Regions from separate parts of the Streptomyces sp. NBC_01476 genome, predicted to be linked through region 2. Evidence: predicted binding sites of a transcription regulator. Region 2 holds the regulator's gene; the other holds the start of a gene.
What was found. The regulator HspR, encoded in region 2, represses chaperone genes until heat shock. The targets are predictions, from matches to a motif close to TTGAGNNNNNNNNNCTCAA.
Positions count from the first base shown of each region.

Region 1 (4,414 bases), 1.1 Mb from region 2:
CGATCTTGCGCAGGATCCGGGCGATGGTCCGCTCCAGGGTCCGCACGCCCGCCTCACGGGTGTACTCGGTGGTCAGCTTGCGCAGCGCGTCCTCCGCCAGGGTCACCTCGTCGCCGGCCAGGCCGGCCCGCTCCAGCTGGCGCGGGAGCAGGTGGTCGCGGCCGATGACGACCTTCTCGTCCTCGGTGTAGCCGTCCAGCCGGACCAGCTCCATCCGGTCGAGCAGCGGCTCGGGGATGGCCTCCAGCACGTTGGCGGTGGCGAGGAAGACCACGTCGGAGAGGTCCAGCTCGACCTCCAGGTAGTGATCGCGGAAGGTGTGGTTCTGCGCCGGGTCCAGGACCTCGAGCAGTGCCGCCGCCGGGTCGCCCCGGTAGTCGGAGCCGACCTTGTCGATCTCGTCGAGCAGCACGACCGGGTTCATCGAACCGGCCTCCTTGATCGCCCGCACGATCCGGCCGGGCAGCGCGCCGACGTACGTCCTGCGGTGACCGCGGATCTCCGCCTCGTCGCGGACGCCGCCGAGCGACACCCGGACGAACGTGCGGCCCATGGCGCGGGCCACCGATTCGCCGAGTGAGGTCTTGCCGACTCCGGGCGGGCCGACCAGGGCCAGCACCGCGCCGCCGCGGCGGCCTCCCACCACACCGAGGCCGCGGTCGGCCCGGCGCTTGCGGACGGCCAGGTACTCGGTGATGCGCTCCTTGACGTCGTCCAGGCCCGCGTGGTCCGCGTCCAGCACGGCCCGGGCGCCGGCGACGTCGTAGGTGTCCTCGGTGGTGGTGTTCCACGGCAGTTCGAGGACGGTGTCCAGCCAGGTGCGGATCCAGCTGCCCTCGGGGGAGGCGTCGGAGGAGCGTTCCAGCTTCTCGACCTCCTTCAGGGCGGCCTCGCGGACCTTCTCCGGCAGGTCGGCGGCCTCGACGCGGGCGCGGTAGTCGTCGCTCTCGTTCTCCGGGTCGCCGTTCAGCTCGGCGAGCTCCTTGCGGACGGCTTCGAGCTGCTGGCGGAGCAGGAACTCACGCTGCTGCTTCTCCATGCCCTCCTGGACGTCCTTGCGGATCGTCTCGGCGACGTCCTGCTCGGCGAGGTGGTCGCGCAGCCACTGGGTGGCGAGCTTGAGCCGGGCCACCGGGTCGATGGTCTCCAGCAGTTCGATGCGCTGTTCGGTGGTGAGGTACGGGGAGTAGCCGGAGTTGTCGGCGAGCTGGCCGATGTCGTCGATCTGCTGTACCCGGTCGACGACCTGCCAGGCTCCGCGCTTGCGCAGCCAGCTGGTGGCCAGCGCCTTGTACTCCTTCATCAGCTCCGCGACGGTGCCCGGCGCCTCGGCGGGCGCGGGCTCGTCGACGGTGGTGCCTTCCACCCACAGGGCGGCACCGGGGCCGGTGGTGCCGGCACCGATCCGGATCCGGCCACGGCCGCGGATGACCGCGCCGGGGTCGCCGTCCGAGAGCCGGCCGACCTGCTCAACGGTGCCGAGGGTGCCGACCGCGGTGTACTTTCCGTCCACCCGCGGTACCAGCAGCACCTGTGGCTTTCCCGAGCCGGACCCGCTGTGCGCCGCCTGGGCGGCCTCCACCGCGGCCCGCACCTCCGCGTCCGTCAGGTCGAGCGGCACCACCATGCCCGGCAGTACCACCTCGTCGTCCAGCGGGAGGACGGGCAGGGTGAGAGGGTTCGGGGTCCGAGGCTCAAATGCCATGATCGCTCCCTTTGCAAGCAAGTTGAGTACACCAGACTCAATGCGGGAGGCTCCGCCGGTGTTCCCCGCCCGCTGTTCGCTCAGAGCGATCACGCATCACAGCAGGTCAGGCCCGAGCTCGCAGGAACGCCGAGGTCGATACGCGACCCAGCATCTCGAACCGGGTCTCCCCGGCCAGGTGCTTGTCCGCGCCTTCCTGGACGCCCTTCCAGGCGCCGTCCCCGTAGTCGTCGAGCACGACGATCCCGCGCGGCGCGATGATCTTCTCGGCCCACTCCAGGTCCTTGCGCACGCCCTCCGCGGAGTGGTCGCCGTCCACGATGATCACGCCGTACTCGCGGTCCGAGACCGCTTCCTGGACGACCTCGTCATCGGAGAAGCCCTGCTGGACACGGGCCTGCTCGCCGGCCGTGCCGCCGAGCGCGAGGTTCGCCCGCACCACGTCGAGCCGGACCGGGGTGCCGGTCGACTCGCTGCCGAAGTTCGTGCCCGGCTGCAGCTGGCTGCCCGCCAGCGGATCCACGATGGTCAAGCGCGGTTCAATACCGGCGCGGTGCAGCATCCGCAGGAATGCCGCGGAGAAGAGGCCGAAGAGCGTTCCGATCTCCAGCACATCGCCGTTCGGCGGGTCGAGCAGCGGAACAGTGGCGAGCTTCCCGCAGACATTTGAGGTACTTCCGGCCAGCCGGCCAAGGCCGAGGGCCTCCAGAGCGATCACGTTCCGGAATGCGACCATCGCATTGCGGCGGGCGAATTTCACGTCCTGTCCGCTGACCGCCGCGATCTGCTTGACCAGCACTTCGTACTGCTGCTTGGTCGGCGTCCGGTTGCCCGAGCCGGCCCGCTCGAAGAGCAAATCGGAAGCGAACTGCTTGCCGCGCAGCTCGGTCAGTTCCTTCCGGAGGCCGTCCAGTTCCCCGCGCATGGCCTCGCGGGCTTCGCGCTCGCTCCGCGTGGCTTTGTCGATGTCCTTGCGGACCCGCTGGTCGACCAGATCGGCGGCCGGGCGCAGCAGCCGGCGCGCGACGGGATTCTTGAAAAGGGATGACATGCGCGGAACCTATGCACGCCGGCGCTTTCTGTCCATGGGCCGACGCTCAAGAAACCAAGAAGTTGCGGTGTCGGCGCTATTAATTTCCGGTGCCTGCCGTCCGATGGGGGCCCTTTGTCTCCGTCCGGCCCTCTCCACCACAATGAGGCCATGCCGATCAACCCCGAAACGTTCGACGCCCCTGTCGTCCTGGACCGCCGTGACGGACCCTACGGAGAAGTCGTGCTCCGCCGGCACGGCGGGCAATTCGAGATCATCGCCAATGGCTGCTTCCTGATGGACACCTCCGACGGCCGCTCGGAACGGCTGCTGGTGGACACCGCACTGGCGGCGCTGGCCGGCGCGGACCCGGCCGACGGCGACTGGCGCGTACTGATCGGCGGCCTCGGCGTCGGCTTCTCCCTCGCCAGGGCAGCCGCTGACGCCCGCTGGGGCGCGATCACGGTGGTGGAGCGCGAGCCGGCGGTCGTCGACTGGCACCGCACCGGCCCGCTGACCCCTTTCTCCGCGGACGCGCTGGCCGACCCCCGGGTGCGCATCCTGGAAACGGACCTGGTGGCGTACGTGACCGGCGCCGCGGAGACGTACGACGCCCTCTGCCTGGACATCGACAACGGCCCGGACTGGACGGTCACCGACGGCAACGGCGGCCTCTACGGCCCCGCGGGACTCGCCGCCTGCCGGGACCGGCTCAACCCCGGCGGTGTGCTCGCCGTCTGGTCCGCCCAGCCCTCCCCCGCCTTCGAGGAAGCGCTGCGCACGGCGGGCTTCACAGCGGTCCGCACCGAGGAGATCCCGGTCGCCCGCGGGGTCCCCGACGTGGTGCACGTTGCCGTCAAGGCGTGAAGGCGTCATAGTCAGGGCGCTCACCGGCCCCGTACGCTCTCGATATTCAGGACGACTTGTGGGGCGGAACGTGGACAGCACGCAGACTTCGGGCGCGCAGCGCCGGGTACTGGTCGTCGAGGACGACCAGACGATAACGCAGGCGATCGCGGCCCGGCTGCAGGCGGAGGGATTCTCGGTACGGACCGCCGGGGACGGCCCGTCGGCGGTCGATTCGGCACACTCCTGGCAGCCCGACCTGCTGGTTCTCGACGTGATGCTGCCCGGCTACGACGGGCTTGAGGTGTGCCGCCGGGTGCAGGCCGACCGGCCGGTCCCGGTGCTGATGCTCACCGCCAGGGACGACGAGACCGACATGCTGGTCGGCCTCGGGGTCGGCGCGGACGACTACATGACCAAGCCGTTCTCGATGCGGGAGCTGGCCGCCCGGGTGCACGTACTGCTGCGCCGGGTGGAGCGGGCCGCGACCGCCGCGCACAGCCCGCGCGGCGCCAGCATCCAGCTGGGCGACCTGGAGATCGACCACGCCCAGCGCCGGGTGCGGGTGAGCGGCTCCGACATCCATCTGACGCCCACCGAGTTCGAGCTGCTGGTCTGCCTGGCGCAGCAGCCGCGGGCGGTGCTCTCCCGGGAGCAGCTGCTCGCCGAGGTGTGGGACTGGGCGGACGCCTCCGGTACCCGCACCGTCGACAGCCACGTCAAGGCACTGCGCCGGAAGATCGGCGCCGAGCGGATCCGCACGGTGCACGGCGTGGGGTACGCGCTGGAGACGCCGGCACCATGAGACGCCGCGGCGGCTGGCGGCGGGAGGT
Region 1 covers NZ_CP109446.1:5,560,720-5,565,133, reverse strand. The annotation lists gene lon (endopeptidase La) at 1-1,705, opposite strand, end outside; gene OG552_RS24445 (class I SAM-dependent methyltransferase) at 1,812-2,756, opposite strand; gene OG552_RS24440 (spermidine synthase) at 2,907-3,602, shown strand; gene OG552_RS24435 (response regulator transcription factor) at 3,673-4,386, shown strand; gene OG552_RS24430 (HAMP domain-containing sensor histidine kinase) at 4,383-4,414, shown strand, end outside.
Region 1: a site for HspR is predicted at 1,728-1,746, ahead of lon (endopeptidase La). Genes of this name have one in related genera too.

Region 2 (4,414 bases):
CGCACGTCCGCGCGGCCGGTCCCACCGGCACGCCGGTCGCCGTCTGCCAGGTCGACCGCCGCCGCTGGGCCACCCTCGAAGGGCTCGCCACGGTCTGCGAGGACCCGGCCCGCGTCGCCGACGCCGTCAGCCGGTACGCCGACCGCTACGGCCGCACCCCCGCGCCCAACCCCGACCGCGTCGTCATCGAGATCGCCCTGACCCGGGCAATGGGCAACGCCTGACACAGCGTCTGCGCAGCGTCCGCACGGTGTTCGTTCGGCGTCCGTTCGGCGTCCGCGGTGTCCATGGAGGCGTGTGGCGTACGTCATGTCCCGGATTCCGGCGAAACGGGAATGCGGGGGCGACCGCGCCTCTTTCAGCTACCGGGACCGGTACGCCGGTCCCTGGTTTCGCGTGCGCTGAGCGATGGGGCTCCGCGCGGACCCGGACGGGGGAGGGCGGGATCCGTGCCCTGATGCCCCCGGAACGCCGCTGCTCACCCGGAGGTCTCCCCGCCATGCCCTTGGCCCTGCTCGCCCTGGCGATCGTCGCGTTCGGCATCGGGACGACCGAGTTCGTCACGATGGGTCTGCTGCCGCAGATCGCCGACGGCGTCGGTGTGTCCGTCCCGCACGCCGGCAACCTGGTGTCCGCCTACGCCCTCGGGGTCGTCGTCGGCGCCCCGCTGCTCACCGGAATCGGCGCGCGGATCGCCCACAAGCGGATGCTCCTGCTGCTGGCCGGCCTCTTCGTCATCGGGAACACCGCCTCGGCGCTCGCCCCCAACTTCGGCACGCTCTTCGCCGCCCGGGTCCTCGCCGGGCTGCCGCACGGCGCGCTCTTCGGGGTCGGCGCGGTGGTCGCCTCCCGGCTGGTGGCGCCGGAACGGGCCGCCCGTGCGGTGTCGATGATGTTCCTGGGACTGACCGTCGCCAACATCGTCGGTGTCCCGGCCGGCACGGCGCTCGGCCAGCACTTCGGATGGCGGTTCGCCTACTTCGCGGTGGGCGTGATCGGTCTGATCGCGCTGGCCGCCCTGGCGCTGCTGATCCCGCTGCAGCCGCGCGGCCAGGCGGCGGGCATCCGGCACGAGTTGCGGGCGATGGCCAACCGGCAGGTCGGCATCGGCCTGGCCACCGCCGTGGTCGGCTTCGGCGGCACCTTCGCCGTCTACAGCTACCTGGTGCCGATGCTCACCCATCTCACGGGCATGGCCGAGGGCTCCACGACCCTTGTGCTCGCCCTCTACGGCGTCGGCATGACGGCCGGCACCCTGGTGGCGGGGCCGCTCACCGACCGGGCGCTGCGCCCGACGCTCTACGGCGGCCTGGTCATCATGGCGGCCACGCTCTTCGCCTTCTACTACGGCGTGCATCTGCTCGCGACCGCGCTGATCTGCGTCTTCCTCATCGGCGCGGTGGGCGCGCTGATCACCACTCCGGTGCAGATGCTGCTGATGGCCAAGGCCGAGCAGGCGCCGACCATGGCCGCCGCCTCCAACCACTCGGCGTTCAACCTCGCCAACGCGGGCGGCGCCTGGCTCGGCGGCCTGGTCATCTCGGCCGGCTGGGGCTGGGCCTCGCCCTCCCTCGTCGGCGCCGCCCTGGCCGTCGCGGGCCTGGGCCTGGCCCTGGTCGGCGGGGCGCTCGACCGGGGCACGACGGAGCCGTCGCCGGTGGTCGCGGAGAGCGCGGCGGGCGCCACCGCCCACGCGGCCCCTGCCCCGCTCCCCGAAAGCTCCTAGGACACGGCCCCAAGAGCCCCACGGCCCCAACACGGCATCGGCCCGCACCCCCTCAAGGGGTGCGGGCCGATGCCGTGCTCAGCAGGCCGGCCGGTCAGCCGTCGCGCTTGGGGCGCCAGACCACCAGCGCGCTGGTGTGCTGGACGTCCTGATAGGGGACCAGGTCGCGGCGGTAGGAGGCGTGGACCGCCGCCTCCCGCTGCTGGATGACGGCCGCGGCGCCCTCGACCGCGGCGGTGAGCTCGGCGACCCGCGCCTGCAGCGCGGTCACCTGGTTCTCCAGCTCGATGATCCGCTTGATGCCGGCCAGGTTGATGCCCTCGTCCTGCGACAGCCGCTGCACCTCGCGCAGCTGCTCGATGTCGCGGGCCGAGTAACGCCGGCCGCGCCCCGCCGTACGGTCGGGCGAGACCAGGCCGAGGCGGTCGTACTGGCGGAGCGTCTGCGGGTGCAGCCCCGACAGCTGGGCCGCGACCGAGATGACGTAGACCGCCGACTCCTCGGTGAGCTGGTAAGGATTGCGTCCCCGGGGGCTTGCCGGGCCCCCACCACCCATACGGCCGTCGATGCTCATCGCGTCACGCTCCCTTTGCGGCCTTGAACAGCTCCGCCCGCGGATCGGCGTCCGCGGTGGCTTCCCGATAGGACTCCAGTGCGTCGAGCGCCTTGCCCTCGGTCTTCTCCGGCACCGCCACCTCGACGGTGACCAGCAGATCGCCGTGCGAACCGTCCTTGCGCAGCGCGCCCTTGCCACGGGCCCGCAGCGTACGGCCGTTGGGGGTGCCCGGGGGCAGCTTGAGGGTGACCGGCGGCCCACCGAGGGTGGGCACCTTGATCTCCCCGCCGAGCGCTGCCTCGACGAAGCTGACCGGCACGGTCACCGTGAGGTTCGCGTCCTTGCGGCCGAACACCGGGTGCCGCCCGACGTGCACCACGACGTACAGATCGCCGGCCGGGCCGCCGCGCTCGCCCGGCGCGCCCTTGCCGCGCAGCCGGATCCGCTGCCCGTCGGTGACCCCCGCGGGGATACGGACCTGCATGGTGCGCGAGCTCTTCGCCCGCCCGCTGCCGTGGCAGACCTCGCAGGGGTTCTCCGCGATCAGGCCGCGGCCCTTGCAGTCCACGCACGGGTCGGTGAGGGAGAAGCCGCCACCGCCGCCGCGCGAGACCTGTCCGGTGCCGACGCAGGTCGGGCAGACCCTGGGGGTGCCGTTCTTGTCGCCGGTGCCGGAACACGCCTTGCAGGCGGCCTGCGAGGACATCCGCAGCGGGACCGTGGCCCCGTCCACCGCCTCGGTGAAGCTCAGCGTCACCTCGGACTCGATGTCCTGACCGCGCCGCGGCTGCACCCGGGTGGTGCCCCCGCGGTTGAACAGGCCGCCGAACACGTCGCCGAGGCCGCCGCCGAAGCCGCCGCCCTGACCGCCGGTGCCCGTACCGCCGGGGCCCTGGGCGCCCCCGAAGAGGTCGCCCAGGTCGAAGTTGAAGCCACCGGGGCCGCCCGCGCCCGGCCCCGGACGGAACCCGCCGTTGCCGAAGAGCGCGCGGCCCTCGTCGTACTCCTTGCGCCGCTTGGCGTCGGAGAGCACGTCGTTCGCCTCGGAGATCTCCTTGAAGCGCTCCTCGGCCTTCGCGTCGCCCTTGTTGGCGTCCGGGTGGAACTCGCGGGCGAGCTTCCGGTACGCCTTCTTGATCTCCGCGTCGGTGGCGTCCTTCGGGACGCCGAGGACCTTGTACAGGTCCTTCTCCAACAGGTCCCTACTGATGCTCATCCCCGACGACCCTCCTCTCCGTTACCACCGTGTCCTGCTGTCACTGCGTCAGCCCTCGTCCGGGCCACCGGGCTCGTCCGTGTCGGGCTTGGTCTCCTCCACCGACTCCTCCTTGCCGTGGGCACCCGGCTGCGGTTCGGCGACCGCGACCCTGGCGGGCCGCAGATTGCGCTCCCCGATGCGGTACCCGGGCTGGAGGATCTGCACGCATGTCGTCTGTGTGACATCCGGCGAGTAGCTGTGCATCAGCGCCTCGTGCACCAGCGGGTCGAAGGGCTCGCCCTCCTTGCCGAACTGCTGCAGCCCCAGCTTGGCGGCGACCGTCTCCAGCGACTCGGCGACCGACTTGAAGCCGCCCACCAGTTCGCCGTGCTCCCGGGCCCGGCCGATGTCGTCGAGCACCGGAAGCAGCCCGGTGAGCAGGTTGGCGACCGCGACCTCCTTGACGGCGGCACGGTCCCGGTCCACCCGGCGGCGGTAGTTCTGGTACTCGGCCTGCAGGCGCTGCAGGTCCGCGGTGCGCTCATTGAGCGCGGTGCGCACCTGGTCGAGCTGTGCCCGCAGGGCCGTCACTTCCCTGTCGTCCCCGCCGGGGGCCGCCGGGCCCGCCTCACCGGTGTCCCCGGTGTCCTTGGCGGTTGCGGGCTTCTCGGCGGCCTCGGAAGGGACGTCGGGCTCCTCGAAGCCCTTCGGCTCCTCCGTCACGCGGCACCGTCCCTCTTGTTGTTCTCGTCGTCGACGATCTCGGCGTCCACCACGTCGTCATCGGCCGGCGCGGACTGCTCGCCGTTCGGCGCGCCCGCACCCGCGCCCGCCGCGCCGCCCTCGGCCTGCGCGTTGGCGTACAGCGCCTGGCCGAGCTTCTGGCTGACGGCCGCGACCCGCTCGGTGGCCTCGCGGATCGCCGCGGTGTTGC
Region 2 covers NZ_CP109446.1:4,423,869-4,428,282, reverse strand. The annotation lists gene OG552_RS19330 (pyridoxamine 5'-phosphate oxidase family protein) at 1-224, shown strand, start outside; gene OG552_RS19325 (MFS transporter) at 500-1,726, shown strand; gene OG552_RS19320 (heat shock protein transcriptional repressor HspR) at 1,821-2,300, opposite strand; gene dnaJ (molecular chaperone DnaJ) at 2,305-3,498, opposite strand; gene grpE (nucleotide exchange factor GrpE) at 3,547-4,203, opposite strand; gene dnaK (molecular chaperone DnaK) at 4,200-4,414, opposite strand, start outside.